DNA from 3 places in the Parageobacillus sp. VR-IP genome. Region 2 is predicted to be linked to each of the others. Evidence: riboswitches for the same ligand, from Rfam matches in the RefSeq annotation. Region 2 holds a riboswitch; each other region holds the start of a gene.
What was found. Region 2 has a riboswitch for cobalamin ahead of HT574_RS14200 (ABC transporter substrate-binding protein). Riboswitches for the same ligand answer to the same signal wherever they lie in the genome.
Positions count from the first base shown of each region.

Region 1: another riboswitch for cobalamin. It lies ahead of HT574_RS00455 (ribonucleoside-diphosphate reductase subunit alpha); the one in region 2 lies ahead of HT574_RS14200 (ABC transporter substrate-binding protein).
Region 3: another riboswitch for cobalamin. It lies ahead of HT574_RS09620 (HoxN/HupN/NixA family nickel/cobalt transporter); the one in region 2 lies ahead of HT574_RS14200 (ABC transporter substrate-binding protein).

Region 1 covers NZ_JABVYQ010000001.1:58,440-68,235, reverse strand. Annotated here, with positions in the region: gene HT574_RS00495 (glycoside hydrolase family 13 protein) at 1-49, opposite strand, end outside; partial or broken gene HT574_RS19685 (IS200/IS605 family element RNA-guided endonuclease TnpB) at 220-516, opposite strand; partial or broken gene tnpA (IS200/IS605 family transposase) at 517-858, opposite strand; gene panE (2-dehydropantoate 2-reductase) at 1,047-1,961, opposite strand; gene HT574_RS00480 (IS200/IS605 family accessory protein TnpB-related protein) at 2,184-2,783, opposite strand; gene HT574_RS00470 (YbdD/YjiX family protein) at 3,358-3,561, opposite strand; gene HT574_RS00465 (carbon starvation CstA family protein) at 3,554-5,632, opposite strand; gene HT574_RS00460 (DUF5683 domain-containing protein) at 5,953-6,414, shown strand; cobalamin riboswitch at 6,558-6,755, shown strand; gene HT574_RS00455 (ribonucleoside-diphosphate reductase subunit alpha) at 6,884-9,169, shown strand; gene HT574_RS00450 (ribonucleotide-diphosphate reductase subunit beta) at 9,182-9,796, shown strand, end outside.
Region 2 covers NZ_JABVYQ010000005.1:216,625-226,420, forward strand. Annotated here, with positions in the region: gene HT574_RS14165 (ATP-binding protein) at 1-1,266, shown strand, start outside; gene nagA (N-acetylglucosamine-6-phosphate deacetylase) at 1,655-2,827, shown strand; gene nagB (glucosamine-6-phosphate deaminase) at 2,845-3,600, shown strand; gene HT574_RS14180 (GntR family transcriptional regulator) at 3,597-4,325, shown strand; gene nagE (N-acetylglucosamine-specific PTS transporter subunit IIBC) at 4,343-5,704, shown strand; gene HT574_RS14190 (DUF7916 family protein) at 5,798-6,715, shown strand; gene HT574_RS14195 (PH domain-containing protein) at 7,012-7,626, shown strand; cobalamin riboswitch at 7,753-7,966, shown strand; gene HT574_RS14200 (ABC transporter substrate-binding protein) at 8,094-9,056, shown strand; gene HT574_RS14205 (FecCD family ABC transporter permease) at 9,022-9,796, shown strand, end outside.
Region 3 covers NZ_JABVYQ010000003.1:327,162-336,957, forward strand. Annotated here, with positions in the region: gene HT574_RS09605 (hypothetical protein) at 32-202, shown strand; tRNA gene HT574_RS09610 (tRNA-Gln) at 527-598, shown strand; gene rraA (ribonuclease E activity regulator RraA) at 700-1,185, shown strand; cobalamin riboswitch at 1,245-1,436, shown strand; gene HT574_RS09620 (HoxN/HupN/NixA family nickel/cobalt transporter) at 1,590-2,288, shown strand; gene cobJ (precorrin-3B C(17)-methyltransferase) at 2,290-3,852, shown strand; gene HT574_RS09630 (sirohydrochlorin chelatase) at 3,868-4,698, shown strand; gene cobK (precorrin-6A reductase) at 4,711-5,490, shown strand; gene HT574_RS09640 (precorrin-8X methylmutase) at 5,512-6,159, shown strand; gene HT574_RS09645 (cobalt-precorrin-5B (C(1))-methyltransferase) at 6,165-7,262, shown strand; gene cbiE (precorrin-6y C5,15-methyltransferase (decarboxylating) subunit CbiE) at 7,249-8,454, shown strand; gene cobI (precorrin-2 C(20)-methyltransferase) at 8,451-9,152, shown strand; gene cobM (precorrin-4 C(11)-methyltransferase) at 9,149-9,796, shown strand, end outside.

The DNA.
Region 1 (9,796 bases), on a different contig from region 2:
TTGGGTAAATTTGATATACCACTCCTTCTTTCCACCAAGCTTTCCTCAAGGCTGTATCCTCCTCTTTTTGTGCATACGTTTTCACTATTAACTTTACACTACATGATGGTGATATACAATCTTTTTTGCAAAAAGAAGGCAGCCTTCTTTTCGACACATATTGGAAGGCTGCGCTTTTTCCCTTTCTTACTCTGTTTTGGAGCGATTCGCCTCTTGATTCTTTTCGTACTTTCTGAAGTATTTTGGTGCATTGATTTTTTCTCCAGTAGGGAGAATGGCGAAATCTTTTAAACCAAGATCCACGCCGACTGCTTTTTTGGAAGTTGGCAACGGCTCGATTTTGGTTTCACAAACGATAGATACAAAATATTTGCCTGTTGGATTGCGGCAGATCGTAGCAGAAAGGATTTTTCCTTCGACTTCTCTTGATTTCGCAAACGTTGTCCATCCTAACTTTGGCAGTTTGATCTTATTTCCAACTACTTCAACCGTTGGTTTTCCTTTCTTCGGGCAATTGCGTTTTACTACATCCAGGAACACCGTCCCAACGGTTGCTACAAAGTAAGAGTTTGTCCATATGGATGGTAAGCGTGATTTTAAATGCGGGAACTCTTGACGCAGTATTCGGGACGCATATCCTTTTAAATGCTTAATCACTCTGTGAATCTCAAACTGTGGATCGCATTGAATCAATAGATGTACATGATCCGGCATAATTTCCATTTCCGCAATTTCTACTTGTAGTTCTAGTGCCTTTGATTGGAACAGTTCTTTTCATCGTTCACTTACTGGAGGAACAAGTACTTTCTTACGATACTTCGGACAGAATACGACATGATACTTGTAGTCATACACAATATTTCAGTTATTTTCCACTTTTCTCATACTTCTCACCTAATGAAATTCGAAATTCTAATACAAAACGTTAGATACAATCAAAATATATCTAACAAAGCAGATGGGAAAAAACGTCGGACTTGCGAGAGGGTTAACCCCCTCCCTCGTCCGACGCCCGCTCTCATCCCCATAGCTGAAGCTAAGGGTTTTCACGCTCGCTTTTTATAGATTTCTAGATTATGGTAAACAACTTTTAACAGCGGCGTTTCGATTTCGTATTGTTTAGCCAATGAAAGCAAGTAGCCTTGCAAATGGTCGGCTTCAATCAGCTGCCCTTTTTCCATATCGCGCTGCATCGATGATTTCATTGCCGCTTCAATTTTATTTAACTGGGCCAATTGCTGATCGACCATTTCTTCCGTCAATGGAGCGCCATGCGCCTGCATGACGGCCGCAATCTCTCTCAGCAAACCATCCACAATTTCTTGTCCGTATTCTCCCGACCGAATCGGGCCGATCGGCGCGCGAAACAGCGTCGTCACTCCAGACATCGTTGCAATAAATAAATATTTATTCCACATATCTATTTCAATGTGCTCGCTTAAACGGAAACGGGCTTTGCAGCCGGAAAATAATTGTTCCAACGCAAGAACGCGTTCCGTCCGCTCCCCGGACCATTCACCAAAGCGGACATCATGGGAAACGCTCGTTTGTACGATTTCTCCATGTTCATTCAATGTTGTTTCAATAAAGCAAAGCCCGCCGAGCACATTGTCTTTGCCAAATTCCTTCCAAAGCATATCCATATGCGCCATGCCGTTTAACAGCGGCAAAATCATCGTTGCTTCGCCTACATACGGCTTCGCGTCGCGGATTGCTTCCGGCAGATGATATGCTTTGTTGGAAAAAATGACGACATCAAACGGCTCGGCCTGCTCTCCTGTCACAAGCAGCTTCGGAGACAGCACCGCATCGCCGTGAACGCTATGAATCACCAGTCCCCTCTCCTGCAGCTGTTTTTTCCTCCGCTCGCGGACAAGAAATGTCACATCGACTCCTTTTTCCAACAATCTTCCGCCAAAATAACCGCCGACTGCGCCGGCGCCGACGACAAGAACACGCATCTATGTATTCCTGGTTACTAAAATCTATAAAAATCGACTCCTCGCGATAGAACCAGCAAAACTGCTTGCCGCTCAGGAAACACCTGAGCTCCATCAGGAAGGGAAATCCCCTGTCATTCACCTATTGTGAAAGGCACCCCGTGGCTCGCCGTCAGCGACGGAGCCTGTCGTGCACCATTCCTTCCATTGGTCCGTACACGACAACGATTTTAGCAACCAGGGTTACACCTCCTTCAGTTGAATTTGGTACTGGTTCAGCCAACAACATTTGTGCAATACATTCCATAATGACCATTCATGTTCCTCTTTGAAATTCTCGATTGTGCGTAACATCATCGCAATATATTGGCGTTGTTTCGTTCCGCTTTTTGATTGCTTGTAGGATTCTTCCATCGGCCCTAACGCGTCAATCAAATGGCGTTTCACTTTCGTTTTTATGGTGTCCATGAGTTCTTTTGGCAATCGTTCCTGATACCCTAATCTCCGTCTGCCAAGCACCAAAGCGGCGCTTTCATGGACGGATAACCCATACTTTTTCCTATACTTGAAATGTCCGATGACGCTCGTGTACGCCGGATTTACTTTTTTGACGCGAAACCCAAGCCTTAAGCCCCGACGAAGGATCATTTCCGTCAGTTTTTTCTTGTTGAAATGATGGGTCAAGCGATGGAATCGTTTGTTTGTATCGTGCCGCTGTCTTAGTTGGATGTTTTCGATGACCACTGACCCGACATTTTCTTGCATCAGCCAGTCATACACGTCTCGTACGGTTTCTCCAACGATGTTGTTTCGTTTATTCGTCCGCACATCCTCTAGTCGCATTGGAAGCAGTTCACGTTGGGAAGAAATCAGTGATTGAGCAAGCAGGACCGCATCTTCGGCAAACCGTTTGTTGAGCCGAAATTGGCGCGGAAGGTGCTTAATGATGTCTTTGGCGTTTCATCCATCCAGTAAACGATTGAACGCGTATCGCTTCGCGGAACCAAAGACGCGCATCAGCTCATCTAATAAACGAAGTTGTGGTTCATCATAGGAAACGATTTCATCCCTCGAACCATTTTCATCCCCTTGCCTTCCCCCTTGTTTGGATCCTTAAGAACATATATTCGGCAACTCTTCTTCTTTTTCCTTTTTTATATGAGGAAGGGGGAGATGATTTTTTATCTTAGCCAGGAGACGATGGAAAAGATGGAAAACATTCACCTCTTTACGTCCAATAACAGAAAATATTTACATGATTTCATACATTTTTATAGATATTTAACAAACTGCTTATACTTCCTTGCAAAAATAATTAAGAAACAGCCACGATGTTCATTTCCGCACGACTGCCGAACATAACGTTACAAATGGGAAAAGGGGAACGTGCTCTTCCCCTTTTTCCCTTCTTATCAGCTTAGCAGCAGCGCGAAACTTTGCCACCCTTCCCGTTATAGCGCGCTTCCTGCACTTCGCAGAAAAACTCTTTTCTTGATTTGATCGGCTCTCCCGGATGGTGCGTTTTCATATGCTCGACATATTTTTCATAATTTGGAACGCCGACAAGCAAATCAAGAAATTGTTTGCGGTAGGACAGAATGGTATGAAGCCACTTACGCATAATGTTTAACCTCATTTCCTCCCTCTCTTGGAATATAAGGTGCTTCTTTCAACGGCACGTGTTTGTTTTGCAATACTTTGATCCACATATTTACTGCCGAAATCAACATGGCAATCACCACAAGCATGAAAATCGCGCAAAGCGTTGCATCAATGTAGTCATTCATAATGATTTGCCGCATTTGTGCTTCATTGGCCGCAGGAGCCAAGATCTCTCCTGCGTTTAATTTATCTTTAAACATATTCGCATGGGCGAGAAAGCCGATTTTCGCATCGCTATGGAACAGCTTTTGATATCCTGCGGTGAGCGTGACAACTAAAAGCCAAGTAGTCGGGATCAGCGTCACCCAAACGTACGCTTTTTTGCCCATTTTGAACAGCACGGTCGTGCCTAATAGCAACGCAATCCCTGCCAGCATTTGGTTGGCAATGCCGAATAGCGGCCACAACGTATTAATGCCGCCAAGCGGATCGACCACACCTTGGTATAGGAAATATCCCCAAGCAAGAACGCACAGCGTCGTCGCGATAATATTGGAAACTAGCGAATCGGTTTTGCCAAGCGGTTTGTAGAAAGTGCCCATAATATCCTGAATCATAAAGCGGCCAACGCGTGTACCCGCGTCGATCGTCGTTAAAATAAAGAGCGCTTCAAACAAAATCGCGAAATGGTACCAGAACGCCATTAACGTTTTGCCGCCGATTACCTTCGAGAGAATAACCGCCATTCCAATCGCCAGTGTCGGCGCACCGCCAGTCCGCGATAAAATCGTCTGCTCGCCGACATTTTTCGCAAGCTCTGACAGCATGTCAGGCGTCACGGTAAATCCCCATGATGACACGACCTTCGCTGCTTGCACTACATCTTGGCCAATGACAGCAGCCGGGCTGTTGATGGCAAAATACGCTCCCGGAGTCAGCACGCAGGCTGCCACCATCGCCATGACAGCAACGAATGATTCCATCAACATCGCGCCATAGCCGATTGGGCGGGCATGGCTCTCAAATTCAATCATTTTTGGCGTCGTACCGGACGAAACAAGGGCATGGAATCCCGACACGGCACCGCAGGCGATCGTAATAAACAGGAACGGGAATAAATCTCCGGCGAACACAGGACCAGTACCGTCGATAAATTTCGTTAACGCCGGCATTTGCAAATCTGGCGCCACAACCAAAATGCCTAAAGCAAGTCCGACAATCGTACCGATTTTTAAGAACGTGCTTAAATAGTCACGCGGCGCAAGCAATAACCATACCGGCAATGCTGATGCAACAAATCCGTAAATGATCATTAAAATCGCGATCGTTTCGCCTTTTAATGTAAAAATTTTCGCGAGCGTCGGATGTTCTGCTACATACTGTCCGGCAACTAGCGAGAAAAGAAGCAGAACAAATCCGATTAAAGAAGCTTCCGCCACGCGTCCTGGACGAATAAAGCGCATGTAAATTCCCATCAAAATCGCAATCGGAATCGTCGCAGCGATGGTGAACATGCCCCACGGGCTTCCTACAAGAGCTTTCACCACCACCAATGCCAAAACAGCCAATAAAATAATCATGATTCCTAAAATACCAAGCGCAGCAATGAAGCCTGTCACAGGACCGATTTCTTCTTTCACCATTTCGCCAAGCGATTTACCATTGCGGCGCATCGAAGCGAATAAAATAACAAAGTCTTGCACGGCTCCGCCTAACACAACACCGATCACAATCCAAAGCGTTCCCGGCAGATATCCCATTTGCGCCGCCAAAATCGGTCCAACAAGCGGGCCGGCGCCGGCGATCGCCGCAAAGTGATGGCCGAACAACACCCATTTGTTTGTCGGCACATAATCTTTTCCGTCGTTAAACACCTCGGCAGGCGTTTTGCGATTGTCATCAAGCCCAAATACTTTGCGGGCGATAAACTTGCTGTAAAAACGGTAGGCCACCGCATACGTACATACAGCAGCAACAATCAGCCAAGTCGCATTAACCGTTTCGCCACGGCTTAATGCGAGGATCGCAAATCCTACTGCTCCAAGTACGGAAATAAGACCCCAAAGCAAAACGGATTTAAGCCCCTTCACATTTTTTCCCCCTTTGTTATTCAATTATTATTCAATAAAATTCATTACATTAATATTATATTAATTATTCTGAAAAATTTAAAGAAAATATTTTTGGATTATGTTAACCAATAATACGATTTACAAGCATTTTATTCCATAAAACTATTTATTTACAAAAAAGAAACATTCCATTTAATTGTTGTAAAAAAGCATAAAATATCGCTTATTGTTAAATAATGTAATTGCAGTAAATATAAAGGAGGTGCAATTCCCTTTTCATCGCAATAACAGGCAATACAATCTTAAAGCCACTTATTTTTAGTAAAGGGTTAGAAAACGTGAAGGCAATAGAACAGTTATTGTGGAGCATTGCACTACCTGGATTTGGGCAAATTTTAAATAGAAAATATTTTAAAGGTGCTTTATTTATCTTCCTGGAGTTTGTTATTAATACTCAATCACGGTTTAACGAGGCCATTCGGTTAAGTTTTTTAGGAAATACTCATGAGGCCAGCCACATCATTGACTTTGAGTGGCTCATGTTTTATCCATGTTTATATTTTTACGCGATGTGGGACGCGTTCAAAGATGCTGGCGGAGGAAAAACTCCTTATTCGTTTCTGCCGTTTGTATTTTCCGCCTATTTCGTTACCATCGGTCTGATGTATTCCTCGCACGTTACATTTTTGGGCATATTTTTCGGTCCTATTTGGCTGCCGATGCTGTTTGCCATTCCTGGGATATGTATCGGACGGCTGCTTCAAATTTTATTGCTAAAATTCCATACTCCACGCCAATGAGAAATGCTTGGACAACGAAACAGCATTTCTCATTTTTCCTTTCTGTCGTAAAATCACAGTTGAATTTTCCAGCGTTTTATTATATGCTTATACCAACAACAAATACTATATATTGTGTTTTTTACTAATCAAACAACTATATATAGTAAAACCACAAGCAATGGTGTCCGTTCGGACTTAATAGGGAATCTGGTGAGAATCCAGAACTGTCCCCGCAACTGTATGTGCGGACGAAATGGAGCATCCACTGTATGCGAAAGCTCGCTTGGGCGCGCATATGGGAAGGATCCAAAGTAGGAAGAAGCACGAGTCAGGAGACCTGCCTTGCTTGGTTGCGTTTCATGTTCTCCGGGGAGCGGGAAGATGAAACGATGGTGGAAAAGGGATTCCCCTGCCCTTTTTATGCTGTCGTTTCATCCGCTCGTTGACCCGAGTGGATTTTTTTATGGACGATAAGGAGGAGAAAACGATGGCGTTGCAAACAAGCAATACGATGATTACGAAAGAAAATGGACAAGCGGAGCCATTTTCCCGCGAGAAACTCATTTCCTTTATCCGCCGCATGACAAGCGATTTTCCACACTTACGGACAGACGACTATACCGAACGCATCATCCGCTTAATCGAACATAAAAAGGTCATGTCTGTCGAGCAGCTCTTTCATTATCTCATACTAGAGGGACTTTCCTATATTAGCGAAACGGAACCGGAATGGACATTTGTCTGCGCCCGCATTTATTTAGAACAATTATACAAAGAAGCAGCAAAGCAGCGCGGATACGATGAAACGCAACGCTACGGCAGCCTTTATGATTTAATTGCTACACTTGTCGCAAAGGGAGTGTATCATCGTTTCCTTTTGGAAGATTATACAAAAGAAGAAATCACGGAACTCGCCAAACTTATCGATCCGGAAAAAGACAAGCTGTTTACCTATATCGGCTTGCGCACACTTGCCGATCGCTACCTTGCCCGCGACTACGAACGCAACTTATATGAGCTTCCGCAAGAGCGGTTTCTTATCATCGCAATGACGCTAATGGCCAAAGAGCCAAAACAGCGCCGTCTTGCCCTTATCCAAGAAGCGTACTGGGCGTTAAGCAACTTGTACATGACCGCTGCCACACCGACTTTGGCAAACGCCGGCAAACGCTGTGGACAACTGTCAAGCTGCTTTGTCGATACGGTTGATGACAGCCTACAAAGCATTTACGACAGCAATACCGATATCGCCAACCTTTCGAAATCGGGCGGGGGAATCGGCGTCTATCTTGGCAAAATCAGAAGCCGCGGCAGCGACATCAAGGGCTTTAAAGGCGTTTCCTCCGGCGTGATTCCATGGATGAAGCAGCTCAATAACACCGCCGTCAGCGTCGATCAATTAGGGCAGCGCAAAGGCGCGATTTCCGTTTACTTAGACGTGTGGCATAAAGATATTTTCGCCTTTTTGGACGCGAAATTAAATAACGGCGACGAACGGATGAGAACGCACGATTTATTTACGGGCGTCTGCATTCCTGATTTGTTTATGGAGCAAGTGGAAAAGCGCGGCGATTGGTATTTGTTTGACCCGCATGAAGTGCGGAAAGTGATGGGATTTAGCCTGGAGGACTTTTATGATGAAGAAAAAGGGCGCGGCAGCTTCCGCGAAAAATACTGGCAATGTGTTCAAGAGGCGCGACTTTCTAAAGAAAAAGTACCGGCGATTGAAATCATGAAAAGCATTATGCGCAGCCAACTAGAGTCAGGGACACCGTTTATGTTTTACCGTGATGAAGTGAACCGGAAAAACCCGAACGCGCATCTTGGCATGATTTACTGCAGCAACCTTTGTACGGAAATCGCGCAAAACCAAAGCCCAACCGTCGTAGAAAAGCAATATACAAAGGACGGAAAGGTTATCATTGAAAAAATCCCGGGCGATTTTGTCGTCTGCAATTTGTCGTCCATCAATCTTGCCCGCGCCGTCACCGACGATGTGCTCGAGCGGCTCATTCCAATTCAAATGCGCATGCTTGACAACGTCATTGACTTAAACAACATTCCTGTCCTGCAAGCGCAGCTTACCAATCAAAAATACCGCGCCGTCGGGCTTGGCACGTTCGGCTGGCACCATTTGCTTGCGTTAAAAGGCGTTCGCTGGGAATCGGATGAAGCAGTTGAATATGCGGACAAGCTGTACGAAAAAATTGCTTACTTAGCCATCAAAGCGAGCATGGAGCTTGCGAAAGAAAAAGGAAGCTATCCGGCGTTTCCAGGGTCTGAATGGCAGACGGGCGCCTATTTTGACAAACGAGGCTACCGTCGCAACGATAATGTCGACTGGGACACGCTGAAAAAACAAGTCGCCAAACACGGCATGCGCAACGGTTACGTCCTGGCGGTTGCGCCAAACGCCTCGACATCGATTATCGCCGGCAGCACCGCAAGCATTGATCCGATCTTTTCAAAAGTGTACGCCGAAGAAAAGAAAGATTACAAAATCCCGGTCACTGCACCTGATTTAAATGAAAAAACAACATGGTACTATAAATCGGCGTACCATATCGATCAGCATTGGAGCATCAAGCAGAACGCAGCTCGCCAACGCCATATCGACCAGGCGATTTCGTTCAACTTTTACGTCATGAACACGATTAAAGCAAAAGAACTGTTAGACCTTCATCTCACCGCCTGGAAGTCAGGACTAAAAACAACCTATTACATCCGTTCTACTTCCAGTACGATCACTGAATGCGAATCATGCGCAAGTTAAGGGGGACAAAACATGGCACATGCATTAACGAAAAGAGTCATCATGGACCCGGAAGCACCCAACCGCTCGACACGCATCATTAACGGTAAATGCTCAAACGTCCTGAACTGGGACGATGTCGCCTACCCGTGGGCGTACGCTAAATATAAACGGATGCTGGCCAACTTTTGGACGCCATTTGAAATCAATATGTCGCAAGATGTCAAGCAATTTCCATTGCTAACAGAGCGCGAGCAAGACGCGTTTTTGAAAATTATCGGCCTGCTCGCCCTGCTTGACAGCATTCAAACCGATTACGCCGGCAGGGTCGCTGATTATATTACCGATTCGAGCATTAACGCGCTCATGATCATGCTTGCCCAGCAGGAAGTCATTCATAACCATTCGTATTCTTACGTGCTTTCAAGCCTTGTGCCGAAACAAAAACAGGACGAAGTGTTTGAATTTTGGCGGAATGAGCCGATTTTGCGCAAGCGAAACGATTTTGTCACGAACGGCTACAAAGCGTTTGCCGAAAATCCGAACGTCGAAAACTTATTAAAATCGATTGTCTATGACGTGATTTTAGAAGGATTGTTTTTCTACTCCGGGTTTGCTTTCTTTTACAATTTGGCGCGCAATCAAAAA
Region 2 (9,796 bases):
GCCGCATTTATCGCGATTGTGTTAACAACCTTTTTTGCTTTTTTCCTGTCCACCCGCATTACCGCGCCGTTGCGGAAAATGCGGCAGGCGGCGTTTGAAGTGGCGCGCGGCAAGTTTGATACAAAAGTTCCGATTTTGACGCACGATGAAATCGGTGAACTGGCAATGGCGTTCAACCAGATGGGGAGACGGCTGCAGTTTAATATCAATGCCCTAAATCAGGAAAAAGAGCAGTTGGCAAGCATTTTAAGCAGCATGGCTGACGGGGTCATCACCTTTAACCGCGACGGCGAAATATTGATTACAAACCCACCGGCAGAGCGGTTTTTGCAAGCGTGGTATTTCGAGCAAGGAAACGGCTCCGAAACAATTGCGCCGCTGCCGCCGCAAGTAAAAGAACTGTTTGTCCGTGTCGTCCGCGAGGAAAAAGAGCAGTCGATCGAATTGACGATCCAAGGGCGGACGTGGGTCATTTTAATGACCCCGCTCTACGGCAAAACAACCGTGCGCGGTGCGGTGGCAGTGCTTCGCGATATGACGGAGGAGCGCCGTTTAGACAAGTTGCGCAAAGACTTCATCGCCAACGTTTCCCACGAACTGCGCACGCCGATCGCCATGCTTCAAGGCTATAGTGAAGCGATTATCGATGATATTGCCGCCACCGATGAAGAAAAGAAAGAGATGGCGAAAGTGATTTACGACGAGTCGCTGCGCATGGGCCGCCTTGTCAATGACTTATTAGATTTGGCCCGCATGGAAGCGGGACATATTGCGCTAAACTATGAAAACGTTCAGCTTGTACCTTATATCGGTCGGATTATCCGCAAATTTCAAGGTTTGGCGAGAGAAAAGAATATTGATTTGTCGGCTGAGTTTAAAGACGGGGATATCGACATCACGATCGACCCGGATCGAATCGAGCAAGTGCTGACGAATTTAATTGATAATGCGATTCGCCATACCGACCGAAACGGAATGGTCAAAATCATCGTCGAACGCAGCGGAGACGGCGTCACGATTCATGTGCGGGATTCCGGCTCCGGCATCCCAGAAGAAGATTTGCCATTTGTGTTCGAACGCTTCTACAAAGCGGATAAGGCGCGTACGCGCGGCCGTTCGGGAACGGGATTAGGCCTTGCGATCGCGAAAAACATCGTTGAGGCGCATAAAGGGATGATTTCCGTTCATAGCAAGCTTCATGAAGGCACGACGTTTACGTTTTATTTGCCAAACGGCCACATGAAAACTAATATGCCCTTGCGTTAAACGAGGGCAGTTTTTTAGGCGGCGAAAATAGCCTGTGCGAAGGCAATGACACCACTTCATCCAAGCAAAAAACATTTATTGGAGTGTGTTGACTTTGTTATCGGCAATTAGGCAGTAAAAAGAGATGCTCGATTAGCACATCCGAACGTCCGCGGGCCGTTTGCGCCAACGTCGACCATTGTAGGGGAGGCCATCTTGCATGCGATTTTTCGTTCAGGCGATTACCATCATGACAGAGCAAGGAAACGAGCCGCCAGTTTGGATGAGCGGAAACATAATCAAAAATGGTAAAAGAACAGCCTCTTTTCTTTATGAAGAAAACATATAGTGGTATAGATAACTAGATAATATAATGTTAATATAATAATAGAAAGAGGGTGTAATATTAGTGAAACGGTGGTTGCTGAAAAAAGCGGTTATCTATGCGGAAACAGGGAAAATCGAGCAAGGGTATGTTCTGACAGAAGGGGACAAAATTGTAGAAGTAGGCCCGATGTCATCATGCCCGGCTTCGAGTGAAGCGGAGGTGGTGGAGCTCGATCCAAGCTTCTCCGTTGTGCCGGGATTTATTGATGTCCATATCCATGGCGCATCTGGAGCTGATGTAATGGATGCGACAGACGAAGCGTTGCGCACAATGGCAAAAACATTGCCAAAGGAAGGAACAACAAGTTTTTTAGCGACGACGATGACCGCACCTATTGAGCAGATTGAACGTGCTTTACAAAATGTTGCGCAATATATAGATAGCAGCAATCCATCTGGAGAAGCAGAGGTACTTGGCATTCATTTAGAAGGTCCATTTATTTCTCAAAAACGTGCAGGGGCGCAACATCCAAAAAATATCATCGAACCGAATATCGAACTATTTCAAAAGTGGCAGAACATCGCAAATGGGCATATTCGCCTTGTCACGCTGGCGCCGGAAGAAAAGAATGGCTTGGCGCTCACCGCTTACTTAAAAGAACATGGTGTTGTCGCCTCAATCGGCCATTCTGATGCGGTGTACAAACAAGTAAAAGCAGCGATTGACGCAGGGGTAAAGCATGCGACTCACCTATTTAACGGCATGCGCGGCATTCACCACCGTGAGCCGGGAGTTGCCGGGGCGGTGCTGATGCACGAGGAAGTAATATGTGAACTAATCGCTGATGGCGTTCATGTGGCGCCAGAGATGATTCGCTTCGCTTATCAGAATAAAGGAAGCGATGGGCTCATATTAATTACGGACGCAATGCGCGCCAAATGTCTTGGAGCGGGAACATATGAGCTCGGTGGACAGGAAGTGACGGTGCAAGGGGAAAAGGCAACATTGCGTGACGGCACGTTGGCGGGAAGCATTTTAAAATTAGGAGACGCGGTGAAAAATGCGATGGTGTATACCGGCTGCACTTTAGAAGATATCATCCGCATGACGAGCTGGAATCCAGCAAAGCAATTAGGCGTCTTAGACAGAAAAGGAAGCATCCGCGCCGGCAAAGATGCTGATCTCGTCGTATTAAATGAGCGGCATGATGTCGTGATGACGATATGCCGTGGTAAACTTGCCTATTCAAAATAAAAAGAGGGGGTCGGATGATGAAACTGATCGAGGCAGCCAACTATGAAGAGATGAGTCAAAAAGCGGCTGACATCATCATTGCCCAAGTAAAGGAAAAACCCGATGCCGTTCTTGGCCTTGCTACGGGATCGACCATGCTTGGCACATATAAGCAATTAGTCGAGGATCATCGCCAAAACGGAACATCTTATCGACACGTTCGCACGGTTAATTTAGATGAATATATTGGTTTGTCGCCCGATCATCCGAACAGCTATCGTTACTATATGAATCAACATTTATTTTCCCATATCGATATTCCGCTTTCGCAAACCTATCTTCCAAATGGGGCGAGCGATGATGTAGAAGCGGAATGTCAGCGCTATGAACAGCTCATTGAAAACTTGGGAGGAATTGATTTACAGCTATTAGGAATTGGAAGAAACGGGCATATCGGTTTTAACGAACCGGGGACATCGTTTTCGACACCAACACATGTCGTCGAGCTGGCGCCGTCAACACGGCAAGCGAACGCCCGCTTTTTCCCATCCTTAGAAGATGTACCTCACCAGGCGATTACGATGGGCATTGCAACGATTTTAAAAAGCCGGCATATATTGCTATTAGCGGCCGGAACGGCGAAGGCGCCAATTATGGCGAAGTTGTTCGAAGGAACCGTGACTATAGATGTGCCGGCATCAGTGCTTCATATCCATCCGAACGTCACGGTGATTGCCGATCAAGAAGCATTGTCGCTTGTGCCGGATGAAAAACGAAAGGTGCATGCAAAATGATTAACAAAAGCTCGCCACTTCCGATCTATTACCAGCTGGAACAAGGAATTAAAGAAATGATCGAAAAAGGGCAGCTTAAGCCGGGGGAAATGATTCCATCCGAGCGCGAACTGGCAGAAACCTACAACATTAGCCGAATGACCGTCCGCCAAGCGATCAATAACTTAGTGAATGATGGATATTTAGTCAGAAAACGGGGCAAAGGAACGTTTGTCGCCGCGATGAAAATCGAACAGCCGCTGAAAGGATTGACGAGCTTTTCCGAAGATATGCGCGCACGCGGCATGGAACCGGGAACAACCGTGTTGGCCTTCAACATTGTTCCTGCCAGCACGTCGTTAGCGCAGCTGCTCGATGTTCGCGAAGGAGCGGATCTTTACGAAATTCGCCGCATCCGTCTTGCTGATCAGCTGCCAATGGCGCTCGAAACATTATATATTCCATGTACGCTCGTTCCTCATTTAACCCGCGAAATTGTAAATGGTTCCGTTTATGATTTTATTGAAAAAGAATTGGGGTTAACCATTCAATCGGGCGTGCAGGTAATTGAGGCTTCTGTCGCCCGCAAGATGGAGGCGGAGCTGTTGCAAGTGAAAGAAGGAGCGCCGGTGCTTCTTATGCAGCGCAGAAGTTATTTAAATAACGGCCGGCCGCTAGAAGTCGTCAAATCGGTTTACCGCGGTGACCGCTACAAATTGACGATTGAGATGGAACGTTCAAAATAAAAAGAGGGGGATTTTCAATGTTGGGATTTTTACAGAGGCTTGGAAAAGCGTTTATGCTTCCGGTTGCCGTCCTGCCGGCAGCGGGGTTATTGCTTCGTTTAGGACAGCCGGATTTATTGGATATTCCGTTTATCGCCGCGACGGGGGATGCTGTTTTTTCGAACTTGCCTCTTATTTTTGCGATCGGGGTTGCCGTTGGCTTTGCCAGAGACGGAAACGGCGCGGCGGCGCTGGCCGGGGCGATCGGCTACTTTGTGTTGACAAAAGGGGCCACTGCCATTGACAAAGATATTAATATGTCCGTATTAGGCGGAATCATTTCCGGTGTGATTGCCGGATTGCTGTATAACCGCTACCATAATATTAAGTTACCGGATTGGCTTGGATTTTTTGGGGGCAAGCGGTTCGTCCCAATTGTGACCTCGTTTGTCATGCTCATATTGGCACTGATCTTTGGATATGTATGGCCGCCAATTCAGGACGGCATTAACGCGATCGGCAAATGGATCGTCGGTGCCGGAGCGCTTGGGGTAGGCGTTTTCGGCTTCTTGAACCGATTGCTCATTCCGGTTGGCTTGCATCACGTCTTAAATAGCTTCGTATGGTTTGTGTTTGGCGAGTACAATGGAAAAACAGGGGATTTATGGCGGTTCTTCGCGGGGGATCCAGATGCCGGAATTTTCATGGCGGGATTTTTCCCGATTATGATGTTTGGTCTTCCAGCCGCAGCATTCGCAATGATTGCCGCAGCAAAAAAAGAGCGGCGCAAAGAAGTATCCGGTGCGCTCATCAGCGTGGCGCTGACTGCCTTTTTAACGGGAATTACCGAACCGATTGAGTTTTTGTTTATGTTTTTATCGCCATTGCTTTATGTCGTTCACGCTGTATTAACAGGTCTTTCGTTGGCGATCGCGACGATGCTGGGCGTCCACCACGGATTTACGTTTTCTGCCGGTGCGATTGACTTTTTCTTAAACTATGGAATTGCGCAAAAACCGTATCTATTAATCGTGCAAGGAATTATCTATGCCGCTGTTTATTTCGTTGTGTTCTATTTCTTGATTGTCAAATTAGATTTAAAAACGCCTGGCCGTGAGGAAATTGAAGGCGAATTCACGGAAAGCGGCGCAGCGGCATGGGGCGGCTACAAAGATGTTGCGGTGAAGTATATGGAAGCGCTGGGCGGTAAAGATAACCTCATCCAGATCGACAACTGTGTGACCCGCCTGCGCTTAAAAGTAAAAGACATGTCGAAAGTCAATGAGGACGAACTGAAACGTTTAGGAGCAAAAGGCGTCATCCGTCTCAATCAAACAGATGTGCAGGTCGTTGTCGGCACGGATGTCGAGTTTGTCGCCAGCGAGCTGAAAAAGCTATAACCGAGAGGAAAGCGTTCCAGCTCTTTTCGTTAGCGGAGGAGGGCTGGAATGTCTATTTTTATAGATATATATAGATCAAGGAGGAGTTTGCTAATGAAGCGGTTGCTAGACTGCAGCGCATCGGATTTTTGCCGTATGAACGGAAAAGAGCTGAAACAATCGATTCAGGCAGCGGAAGGAAGAACGATCGTCGCGGAAGTAATCGGCTCCGTTGCCCCGCTTTATCCGGCGGTGACGAATGCGGAATTGGCCGCGGCGTTTGGCGCGGATTTAATTCTATTGAACATGTTTGATGTATTCCGGCCGCTGGTAAACGGGTCGGATACGAAGGAGCCGCATCAAATGGTGAAGCGTCTGAAGCAGTTAACGGGGCGTCCAATTGGCGTCAATTTGGAGCCTGTTGACCCGAACGCGAGGCAGCTAGAGAGTCTTGCTTCTCTTCCAAAAGGAAGGATGGCAACAGAAGAATCACTGCAAGAAGCAAAACGTCTAGGTTTTGATTTTATCTGCCTAACCGGAAATCCGAAAACAGGCGTGACAAATAATGAAATTATCCGCGCGATCGAAACAGCCCGTGCTGTTTTTGGCCAAGACGGTCTCATTATCGCCGGGAAAATGCACGCAGCTGGCGTGGCCGGCGAAACAGTAAGCGGCATTATATCGGAAGACGTGGTGCTGCGCTTCGTTCAAGCGGGGGCCGATGTTGTCCTTATGCCGGCGCCGGGCACCGTGCCTGGTGTAACTCCCGAAAAAATAGCGAGCCTCGTCCGCGCTGCCCATGAACATGGGGCGCTGGCGATGCTGACGATCGGCACGAGTCAGGAAGGGGCTGACGAGGATACAATCCGTCAAATCGCGCTCGCAAGCAAAATGGCCGGCGCTGATCTGTACCATATCGGCGACGCTGGCTACCACGGTATCGCCATTCCGGAAAACATTATGACATATTCGATTGCCATCCGCGGCAAGCGTCATACATATATTCGTATGGCGAGATCGCCGCTGCGGTAAAATGAACGACATTTTTATGCCATAAATTGAAACTTGCTGTCCTGTGGTTACGTATATTTTAACTGAAGGAGATAGAAAAGGGAGAATCACATGTTTTCCCAGCCCTCAACTTGTTCCGTGTGTGGGAAGCCGATTGAGAAAAATGAACCGATCTATGTGCGCATGAGGTTACCCGTCGTACAGAGGGATGATAGAAATTAAGGCTTTCCTTCAGCAAGAAGGGGCCATTATTTGCGAGGGATGTTTCCCGCAAAAAATAAAAAAGAATAATCGTAAAAAACGAGAGGAGTTGCGCTATGTTTGGAAAAGTCGCCGCTGATGTGCTTGGATTAAGTGATATCGGCTCGGTCATTAAGCCGGAAAACTACGATAAAGTTGATGCCGATGATTACGTAATGCATGAAGATGGGGAAAAGATTTATTTCTTAATTAAATCGAAATCAGATGAGTATTGTTTTACGAATAAAGCGCTTATTCATTTGGATGGCACGAGCGCAACCAGCAAGAAACGCGTATTGCGCCGCTATGATTATTACAAGCATCCGATTTCCGACGTGTCGCTCGAAACAGCGGGAACCGTTGATCTAGACGTGGAGATTAAATTTAAAATCGGTGCCCATGTCTATTCGATTGACGTTCATAAAAAGTATTTAGAAGAACTAAAAGATTTATATAAATCGCTGCTCGCCATCGCCGAGCTTTGTCATGAAAACGAAACGAAGCTGGAGTACGCGCACAAAAGTTTGGAATTGACCGCGAATGTATTCGGGCGCGTAAAAAGTGACACAAATAATTTCCTGGCTGATTTCAAAGCAGTGAATGAACTCGCGTTTCAATGGCTCGTTGACGCGAAGACAAAATATACGGTAAAAGACTTCGGTTTTGTGTTTGAACGGTATATTAATCATTGAATGGTTTCTTTGTCCCCCGCCATCGGCGGGATTTTTACATACCTTGAATTCCATGAAACTTTCATTTTTTTATTGCCAAAGTTTTTCTTATCCTTTAATATTATAACTGTCAATTGTTCGACAATTTTATACATTCGCAGCAAGGTGCCAATGGAGCGATTCGCTCCGCACGGCTTAATAGGGAATCTGGTGAAAGTCCAGAACTGTCCCCGCAACTGTAAATGCGGACGAAATGAAATCGCCACTGTACGGTATGATGGCATGCGCCGTTTGCCGTATGGGAAGGTTCAGAGTAGGATGAAGCATGAGTCAGTAGACCTGCCTTGCCTGCTTATGCGTTTCCTAATCTTCGGGGGGTGAGAGTAGGAAACGGCAACGGTGGCTGCCTTTATGCATACATATTGCCGTTTCTTGCTCATTCCCATTCGGAATGAGTTTTTTTATTTCTGTAAAAAGGGGGAACAGCAATGAGAAAGTGGAAACAGTACATCGCGCTGCTTGTCGTCGTCCTGACATTCGGCCTATTGTTCGGATGCAGCGGGGCGAACGAAAGCAAAGCGCCTGCGAACAAAGAAGCAACAAAAACGGAACAATCACAAGCCGCGTTTCCGGTAACGGTGAAAGATGGATTAGGGGAAGAAGTGACGATTAAGTCAGAACCGAAAAAAATCGTTTCCTTAATTCCAAGCAACACGGAAATTGCCTATGCGTTGGGATTAGGCGACAAAATCGTTGGTGTCAGCGATTTTGACAACTATCCGGAAGATGTGAAAAAGAAAGAAAAAATCGGCGGCATGGATTTCAACATTGAAAAAATTATTTCGTTGAAACCGGATTTAGTTCTCGCTCATGCGTCAGGCGCGCACAACTCAAAAGACGGACTCAAGCAGCTGAAAGATGCAGGCATTACGGTGCTAGTAGTCAATGATGCGAAATCGTTTGCTGATGTATACCATTCGATCGAATTGATTGGCAAGGCAACTGGAACTGCCGGCAAAGCGCAAGAAATTATCAACAATATGAAAACGAAACTGGAAGAAATAAAAGAAAAGGCAAAACAAATTAAACCGGAAGAGCAAATGAAAGTATGGGTGGAAGTATCGCCGCCGCCGCAAATTTATACGGCTGGAAAAGGAACGTTTATAGATGAGATGATTCAGGACATTTCGGCGAAAAACGTTGCCGGCGGCCTGGAAGGATGGCCGATGGTGACGGAAGAAAAAGTGGTGGCATACAAACCGGATGTGATTGTTACTACCTACGGCGGAGCGAAACAGGTGTTAGAACGCGCGTCGTGGAAAGATGTTCCAGCGGTGAAAAATAAGCGGGTATATGATGTCAATACCGATTTAGTCAGCCGTCCGGGCCCGCGTCTTGTTGAAGGAGTAGAGGAACTTGCAAAAGTCATTTACCCGGAAATCTTTAAGTAATGTATCGATGTATATCATTGCTGTAACGGTTGCGGCGGTCTCGCTTTTATTAGGGATATCGATAGGTTCGTTATCGATTCCCTTTTCTACTATTATCAAGATTCTTTTTTCGGCCTGGCTTGGATTGCCGCTGTCCGGCGGCGATGCTCCCGATGATCTTGTGCAAATCGTGATGATGATCCGCCTTCCGCGCGTGGTGCTCGCGTTTCTCGTTGGTGCGTCGTTGGCGGTCGCGGGCGCGGCGTTTCAAGGGCTGTTAAAAAATGCGCTTGCCGATCCGTATACGCTCGGCGTGTCATCCGGCGCTTCCGTCGGTGCGGTGCTCGTCATTTTTTTCGGTATTCAACTGCCGCTCTTTGGTACGTTTACTTTGCCGATCGTCAGCATTTTATTTGGTCTGGCGACGCTCGCGCTTGTGCTTTTATTTACAAGGGCCGTGGAACGGCAAATGTCGGTGGAGACGATCATTTTGGCCGGGATTATATTTGGAGCGTTTTTCAGCGCCCTTATCTCTTTGATGATTGCGCTGACCGGGGAAGAATTGCGGCAAATTATTGCCTGGCTGATGGGAAGCGTCGCGATGCGGGGCTGGAAATATACGGTGCTTCTCCTTCCATTTTTTCTGCTCGGAGTCGTCTTGCTTCTTCTGAATGCGCGCGAGCTTAATGCGTTTGCCTTTGGCGAAGCGGCGGCGCTCCATGTCGGGGTGAACGTGATGCGCCGCAAAATCATGATTTTAA
Region 3 (9,796 bases), on a different contig from region 2:
TTATTTTTTGCAAAACATCGAGGGACATACATTGATGATAAGCGAAGTGCAAAACGGCTTTATCTCAAGAAAAGAAACAACAGGACAACAAGGATGTTCGGAAGGAGAAAGGCAAACAAGCAAGACATGGGTGTTATTCTATAGCTTCGGTCTTGTTTGGATTCTGTGCCCTGATCCGGCCGCCATCATTGAGCGCTCCTGACAACAAAGCATTGGCAAGAAAACAAGCCAGTCTCGTTCTCCCCGGCTAACAACAAATTCCTAATAGAAAGAAAAGCAATGCAACAATGCCTTTCATGGCCAAAACATTTTTTCATCCACCTCTCTATTCCTTTTTTAGTGTCATTGCTTGTGTATTATTTGACCACCGAAAGCACGTTGGAGCAGCAGATGTTATTGCATGAACTACGTTCGTGATATGTGGCATATTTTGCATATCGCTGTCCGGCATGTATAAAGAGAAAAAAATGCGGGAAATAATAGGAATGGAAAATCTCTTGCGAAGAAAACGTTAAAAAGTGATCGTTGGGCTATAGCCAAGCGGTAAGGCAACGGACTTTGACTCCGTGATGCGCTGGTTCGAATCCAGCTAGCCCAGTCTCTAACAGACAAGCAATGTCGCTTGTCTGTTTTTTTGTGGAAAAAGAAGGAGTTTCGACAAATATGTCAAATATAAGACGTAGCGAGGAGGGAATGATGGTGAAAACAGCAGATTTATGCGATGAATTTTTAGGTGAATTGCAAGTTTGCCAGCTGCCAATGCAATCATATGGCGGCAAAATGGAATTTTCCGGACCGATTGCGACAGTTGATGTATTGGAGGATAATGTGCTCGTCCGCGAGGCATTAGAAACGGTTCCTGCGGGAACAGTGTTAGTTGTGGACGGAAAAGGCTCACGCAATTGCGCGCTGCTTGGAGATCGTTTGGCGCAAATCGCCTGCGATCGTGGACTTGCGGGCGTGATTATCCATGGCTGCATTCGCGATTCTGCAGAGATCGCCAATATGCCGCTTGGGGTGATGGCGATCGGTACATGCCCCGTGAAAAGCAAAAAAGAAGGAAAAGGAAAGCGGGATGTCGCGCTTGAATTTGGCGGTGTTCTTTGGGAGCCAGGCGCCTATGTATATGCGGATCGCGACGGGATTGTATTGGCAAAAACGGACTTGCTGAAAAAAAGTGATTGACGCCGTTTGAAAATTTATACTACTATGAATAACAGAAATGTTCTATGAAAAATTGATATCATATGCCAAGCAAATAAGGTGCCTTTCTCATCAGAGAACAGGCTTAAAAGGGAAGTACGGTGAAAATCCGTCACGGTACCCGCCACTGTGATGGGGAGCTTTGTTGCATGATGTCACTGAAGGAAACTTCGGGAAGGCGCAGCAAAGCGATGATCCTAAGTCAGGAGACCTGCCTTATTTGTTCGGACGGATACCTACGGGATTATAGGTAGACGTGCGGGAGAATGGCATACTTTTTGGCTATATTTGTATGCATTTTTCTGCACCTCTGCGTATAGAGGTGCTTTTTATTTTGCAAAAAAGAAGCACAAATTGGCAAAGCGAGGGGTGTAACATTGGAATTTGTGACATATGTCATGCTGGCAGTTTTTCTCGGAATTCGTCATGGGATGGATAGTGATCATGTTGCTGCTATTGCTGATATGGTTGGGAGCGAGGCGCACCGTAAAAGGCAAGTATCGCTAGGGATTATGTATGCGTTTGGTCACGGGTCTATAGTGTTTTTTATGGGACTGATCGCTATTTTTCTTGGATTTCATCTTCCTTCTTCGACCATCCGTATTTTAGAGGCGACGGTTGGGTGTACGCTTATTATTCTCGGAGGAATGATGTTATTTTCGCTTTTCTATAAAAATGAGGTTAAAAGCCGAATAAAGGTGTTATACGAATTGATAGATAAAATGACTCGATATTTTCAGAAAAACAAAAAGAAAGAAAGTGCTGTTTCGTTTTTGCGCTTCGGCTGGATCAGCGCGTTTATTATTGGCATTCTTCATGGGATTGGGGTGGAAAGCCCAACGCAGCTGGCTATTTTAGCACATGCAGCCGGGAAAGAAAATATGAGCATGGCGGCGCTACAGCTTAGCTTATTTGTCGTAGGCTTATTGATCGCAACGATTGGAATGACTTTTTGTCTTTCCTGGGGATTTATGAAAGCAAGAATGAGAGAAAAAGTGTTTTTGATTATTGGAACTGTCACTAGTTTTTACAGTTTATGGTTAGGGATATCCATCATTGTCGAAACGTGGAAAGGGGGAGCGTAGTATGAAAGGAAAATTATTAATCGTCGGATTTGGTCCAGGCAGCAAAGAACATATGACAAAGCGGGCGCGGGAAGCAATTGAAGAAAGCGATATTATTATCGGTTATAAAACGTACATTGACCTAGTTGCGGATTTAATTGGCAATAAACAAGTGATTTGCACTGGAATGACGGAAGAAGTAAGCCGTGCGCAAGAGGCGGTGAAATGGGCGGAACGCGGAAAAACGGTTGCCGTCATTTCCAGCGGGGACGCGGGCGTGTATGGAATGGCAGGGCTTGTGTATGAGGTGCTCATCGAAAAAGGCTGGACGCGAGAAAGCGATATCGAAGTGGAAGTCATCCCAGGCATTTCGGCCATTCACTCATGTGCCGCTCTTTTAGGTGCTCCAATTATGCATGATGCGTGCACCATTAGTTTAAGCGATCACCTAACGCCTTGGTCGCTTATTGAAAAACGGATCGAAGCGGCAGCCGCTGCCGATTTTGTCATCGCTCTATATAATCCGAAAAGCGGACGACGCACGCGGCAAATTGTCGAAGCGCAGCGTATTCTTTTGCGTTATCGCTCGCCAAATACTCCGGTTGGATTAGTGAAAAGCGCTTATCGTGCGCGGCAACATATCGTATTGACGGATTTAGAGCATATGCTCGATTACGATATCGGAATGTTAACGACCGTTATTATCGGCAATTCTTCGACGTTTGTATACGACGGACTGATGATCACACCGCGCGGATACCAGCGAAAATATACGTTAAGCGCCGCTGAACAGCCGCTGAAACCACACGAACGGCTTCGCCAAGAAGCGGAGCCGTGGGCGCTTGATCAAACAAAACCAAAACCGGTAAAAGAAATCGCGGAGGAAGCGTTGCAAAAATTGGCGATTGGCCATGATGACATCGCTTCGTTTGCACCGGCGATTTTCGAAATTGCGGTTAGCCCGGGAGTAGCGAACAAACATTTTACGCCAAAACAGATGATGGTACTAGCTGACATCGTCGGTGAAGACGGAACAATGATGTATACCCCGGATCATTATTTGAAGCTGGAAGTGCCTACTTCTAATCCAGACCGTATCATCGCTAGACTGAAAGAAGCGGGACTGACCGTTGCCCCTGTCGGGGATGTACTGACGTTGAAAGTTTGTGATTTTTGCGACGGTGAGAAAAAAGACGCGATTCCATACGCAGAAGAGTTATACGATCAGCTTGCGGGAATGGCGCTTCCGAAAGAATTGAAGCTCGGTGTAAACGGCTGCGGCATGGCGTGTTACGGAGCGGTGCGGGAAGATATCGGAATCGTCTATCGGAAAGGAGCATTCGACTTATTTTTAGGAGGAAAAACGGTTGGAAGAAACGCACATCCTGGACAACTTGTCGCTGAAAGAATTCCGCCTAGTGAAATTGTATCGGTTGTCACCCGCATTATTCAAGAATATAAGGAACGCGCGCACCCGAACGAACGATTTCATAAGTTTTTCCAACGGGTGAAACAAGTTGGCGGATTTGTGTATCAAGAAGCGAAGCAGGCGGCAAAAATCGAAGTGCCTGCCTGCGGAGAATAAGGGGGAAGAAAATGAATGAAAGCAGTATTATTTGTCGGGCACGGCAGCCGCGACCCAGAAGGGAACAACCAAGTTCGGCAGTTTGTCGAACAATTAAAGCCAAGCATCAAAACATCCATACATGTCGAAACGAGTTTTTTAGAATTTGGACTGCCGACAATTCGCGGAGGAATCGATCGTTGCGTTGCCGCCGGAGCTCGCGAAATTATCGTAATTCCGATGATTTTACTGTCAGCGGGACATTCGAAGCTGCATATTCCGGCAGAGATCGATGAAGCGAAGAAGCATTATCCGCATGTGTCGTTCATCTATGGCCGGCCAATTGGCATTCACAAGCAAACATTTTCGATCTTAAAAACGAGATTGCAAGAAATCGGTGAAAATATAGAAAATCCCGACCCGGAAACAGCGGTAGTGCTGCTTGGGCGCGGGGGAAGCGATCCTGATGCGAACAGCGATTTATATAAAATTTCCCGTTTATTTTGGGAACAAACGAACTATTTCCTCGTAGAACCAGCATTTATGGGAGTAACGACACCGTCGTTAGAAGATGGAGTGGAACGTTGCGTGAAGCTAGGGGCGCGGAAAGTGGTGGTTTTGCCGTACTTTTTGTTTACCGGCGTGCTCATCAAGCGTCTTGAAGAAAAAGTAAAACAATTTCGTTTCCAGTATCCCAAAGTCGATTTTGCGTTAACCGGCTACTTTGGGTTTCATCCAAAATTAAAAACGATTGTGCTTGACAGATTAGAAGAGGCGCTTGGCAAGAAGGTTATGATGAACTGCGATATGTGCCAATATCGGCTTCATGCTGCAGAGCATCATCACCATCACCACCATCATCATTAAGGAGGTACTGGCATGATTATCGTATTAGCGGGAACGAGCGATGCCCGAGAACTGGCGCTTTGCATCCAACAGGCGGGCTATGATGTATTGGCGACCGTCGTTACAGAACATGCGGCGGAGCAGCTGCGCGCTTCCGGCTTAACGGTGCATCTCGGGCGGCTGGCGGCGGATCAATTGGCGGAGTTGATCCGCGCAAAGAAAGCGAAGGCGGTGGTGGACGCGAGCCATCCGTTTGCCGAAGAAGCGTCGAAAAACGCGATGCAAGCTGCCGCAGACGCGGGGGTTCCATATATCCGTTACGAACGGCAAGCGGCTCCTGTTGCTTATGAGCGCGTCACGTTTGTTGACAGTTATGAAGAAGCAGTCGAGCTCGCTGCGAAAAAACAAGGCGTCATTATGCTAACGATCGGAAGCAAAACGCTGCACATTTTTGCTGCCAAGCTGCTTGGCCTTCCAAATACACGCGTGATTGCACGCATGCTGCCGCGCAAAGACAATATGGAGAAATGCGAACAACTAAAATTTCCGCAAGAAAATATCGTTGCGATGCAAGGCCCGTTTACGAAAGAACTCGATAAGGCGCTTTTCCGCCATTTTGGCGTTACGTTGCTCATTACGAAAGAAAGCGGAAAAGTTGGATTTGTCGACGAAAAAATCGCCGCCGCACAAGAGCTGGGGATTGAGACGATTGTCATTCGTCGTCCATCGATTCAGTATGGCACGGTGTTTTCCCAGTTTTCCGATGTCGTTAGGGCGTTACAACAAATGGTTCCGTTATCCATTCATTCATGAAAGAAAGAGGGGTTTTTTACAATGGATTTTCGCACGGAATTTCGTCCGGTTACGGTCCAGCCGCAACAAATTGAAGCAAGAAGCTTTCAAATCATTGATGAAGAAATTGGTGAACACCATTTTACGGAGGAACAATATCCGATTGTACAGCGCGTCATTCATGCTTCTGCCGATTTTGAGCTTGGAAAAAGCATGTTATTTCATCCTGATGCCATCCGCGCGGGAATCGAAGCAATACGCAGCGGCAAAACGGTCGTCGCTGATGTGCAAATGGTACAAGTCGGTGTGAATAAAACGCGTATTGAAAAGTTTGGCGGAAAAGTGAAAGTGTATATTTCCGACGAAGATGTCATTGCGGAGGCGAAAAGGCTCAACACGACAAGAGCGATCATCGCGATGCGAAAAGCGGCGAAGGAGGCGGAAGGCGGGATTTTTGCGATCGGCAACGCGCCAACGGCGCTGCTGGAGTTGATTCGTTTGATTAAAGAAGGAGGAGCGCGTCCAGGATTAGTGATCGGCCTGCCGGTCGGATTTGTGTCGGCAGCAGAATCGAAAGCGGAGTTGGCGAAATTAGATATTCCATTTATTACGAATATCGGCCGAAAAGGAGGAAGCACCGTTACAGTAGCGGCGCTAAACGCGCTGTCACTGTTGGCAGAGAGAGGGTAAACAAAATGGAAGCGAAAAAAACGCTACGAGAAGGATATACGACAGGGGCGTGCGCCACAGCAGCAACAAAAGCGGCATTAACGGCCCTTATTACCGGCATTCGGCAAACGGAAGCAACCATTTATTTGCCAGTCGGACGCAAGGTGACGTTTGCAATTGAAGCGTGTGAGATTCACGGTGAGTCGGCGAAAGCAACGGTGATCAAAGACGGCGGGGATGACCCTGATGCGACGCATGGAGCGGCGATTGTATCGACCGTTTCATGGGCGGAGCAGCCCGGCATTCATTTAGATGGCGGAAAAGGGGTAGGGCGTGTCACGAAACCGGGCTTACCGGTGCCGGTTGGCGAAGCGGCAATTAATCCTGTCCCGCGGAAAATGATTCATGAAACCGCGTGCGAAGTATTGGAACAATACGGCATTTCCCGCGGAGTAAACGTCATTATTTCCGTTCCTAACGGAGAAGAAATCGCCAAAAAAACGTTAAACGCGCGCCTTGGCATTATCGGCGGCATTTCGATTTTAGGAACGCGCGGCATTGTCGTTCCTTTTTCGACGTCTGCGTACCGCGCAAGCATCATTCAGGCGATTCAAGTGGCGAAAGCAAACGGATGCGACCATGTTGTGATTACGACGGGGGGACGGAGCGAAAAATTTGCCATGCAACAATATCCTCACCTTCCCGAGGAAGCGTTTATTGAAATGGGGGATTTTGTCGGCTTTACGTTGAAACAGTGCAAAAGACTAGGAATCAAAACCGTTTCCATGGTTGGGATGATGGGGAAATTTTCGAAAGTGGCGCAAGGCGTCATGATGGTCCATTCGAAAGGGGCGCCTGTCGATTTTGCATTTTTAGCGGCGATTGCCGAGCAAGCAGGTGCTTCGCCGGAACTCGTTGCCGCTGTTCGCGAAGCCAATACGGCATCACAAGTTGGCGAGATGATGCAGAAAGCAGAAAATAGGGGTTTTTTTGAAATATTATGCGATCACTGTTGCTTAGCAGCGTTACAGGAAGTTGGAGGAGGGATTACAGTCGAAACATCGCTGTACACAATGGGCGGTCAATTATTAGGAAAGGCGGTACGAAACGATGCAGGCGATTAAACTAATTGGCATTGGCGCCGATGGGAAAGCGAGCCTCCCGCACCTTTATGAACGTTGGATTTATGAAAGTGAGTTATTGGTAGGAGGAGAGCGTCATTTAGCCTTTTTCTCTGATTATCAAGGTGAAACGCTCACGATTCGAGGAAGTCTATCACAGCTTGTTGAGCAGCTTCGCCATGAAACGAAACGCACCGTCATTGTCGCGTCTGGTGATCCGATGTTTTATGGAATTGGCAGCTATTTATCTAGCAAACTGCCGATCGAAGTGTATCCCGCGGTCAGTTCGATTCAGTGGGCATTTGCGAAAATGGGAGAAAAGTGGCAGGACGCCGAATTTATCAGCGTCCACGGCCGCAGCATGAAAGGGCTTGCCCAGCGCATCGACGGATGTGAAAAAGTAGCGATATTAACGGACGAAACGAATTCTCCTAATACTATTGCAAAATATCTGCTTTCGTACGGAATGACCGAATACCGCGCATTTGTCGGAGAAAATCTTGGCGGACAAGATGAACAGTGCCGCTTTTTCGAATTAGAAGAGATGGCAGATGCCGAGTTTTCCCCATTAAATGTGGTTATTTTACAAAAAACAAAAGCGGGACCGACGTGGTCATTAGGAATTGACGATGACGAATTTTTGCAGCGTAAACCAGAGAAAGGACTAATTACGAAAAAAGAAATTCGCGTGTTAAGCATTAGCGCGCTCCGCCTTCATGCTAAAAGTGTCGTTTGGGACATTGGCACATGCACCGGTTCCGTCGCGATTGAAGCGGCGAAAATCGCCCGCGAAGGCGCCGTGTTTGCGATTGAAAAAAATGCCCATGATATCGAAATTTGCAAGGAAAACTTAAAAAAATTCCGCGTTGACATTACGCTTGTACACGGCAAAGCTCCTGAGCATTTAGACGAATTTGCTGATCCGGATGCGATTTTTATCGGGGGAACGTCAGGAGAAATGGGACCGCTGCTTGATGTTTGTTGTCAACGCTTAAAAAGAAACGGCCGCATCGTGGTAAATGCGGTAACGATTGAAACGCTGGCGCAGGCGGTGGAAGGATTAAAGCAGCGCGGCTTTCAAGTAGACGTTACGCTCGCGCAAATCTCAAGAAGCAAGCCGATTTTAGAGCTGACGCGGTTTGATGCGCTTAATCCGATTTATATCATTACGGCAAAGAGGGAGGGAGACGAATGAGCGGAACATTGTATGGCATCGGCGTTGGTCCGGGCGACCCCGAGCTATTGACGGTGAAGGCGTTTCGCCGTCTGAAAGAAGCGCATGTCATTGCCTATCCAAAAAAACAGCGCGGCAGCAAAAGCTATGCTCAGCAAATTGTTGAAGCATATTTTTCTCCGACGGAAAAAGAAATGCTTGGTCTCGTCTTTCCAATGACGAAAAATATGGATGTATTGACAGAAAAATGGAACGAAACGGCGAAAGCGATATGGGAACAACTCAGCGCGGGGAAAGATGTCGCGTTTGTGACGGAAGGAGATCCGCTTTTATATAGCACGTTCATCCATCTAATGAACATCATGAAAGAGAGGTATCCAAATGTTGCGATTGAAATTGTTCCGGGAGTTTCCTCCGTCAACGCGGCGGCGGCGAGACTGCAGATCCCGCTTGCCGACGGGGATGAACAGGTGGCGATTATTCCAGCGTGCGACGACTATGAGGCGATGAAAAGGGCGCTTAGAGACCATGATTGCGTCGTCTTTTTGAAAGTGGCGAAAGTGATGGAAATGATGATCCGTCTTCTTCGCGAACAAAATTTACTGCAAAAAGCCGCTGTGGTGACAAAAGTGACATCAAAGGAAGAAATCATTTGGAATATCGAACAGCTTGAAGGAGTAGAGTTGGAATATTTAACGTTATTGGTGGTGAGAAAGTGAAACTGCATATTATTGGCGCGGGCCCGGGGGCTCCGGATTTGATTACGGTGAAAGGTGCGCAGCTGCTCCAAGAAGCGGATGCAATTTTTTACACCGATTCGCTTGTCAATGACGAACTGATCGAGCGCTATCGAAAGCCAGAAGCGGAAGTATTTCATACGGCAGGAATGCATTTAGAGCAAATGGTTGAAGCGATGTTAGAACAGCTTAGGCAAGGAAAAAAAGTTGTGCGCATTCATACGGGAGATCCATCCGTTTACGGAGCGACGCTTGAACAAATCGCGCTATTCAAAAAGCAAGGGGTGGAAGTTGAAATCGTCCCGGGCGTCAGCTCGGTATTTGCGGCGGCAGCGGCTGTTCAAGCGGAGCTGACCGTTCCGGATTTAACGCAGACGGTCATTTTAACGCGAGCAGAAGGACGGACACCGGTTCCAAATCGGGAAAAACTGGAAGATTTGGCAAAACATCATTGCACATTAGCGTTATTTTTAAGCGCTACATTAACAAAAAAAGTAACAAATGCACTAAGGGATGCGGGATGGAGCGATGATACCCCCATCGTGATTGTGTATAAAGCGACATGGCCAGATCAAAAAATTGTTCGTTCGACGGTCGGCACGCTGGACGAGGATATGCGCACAAAC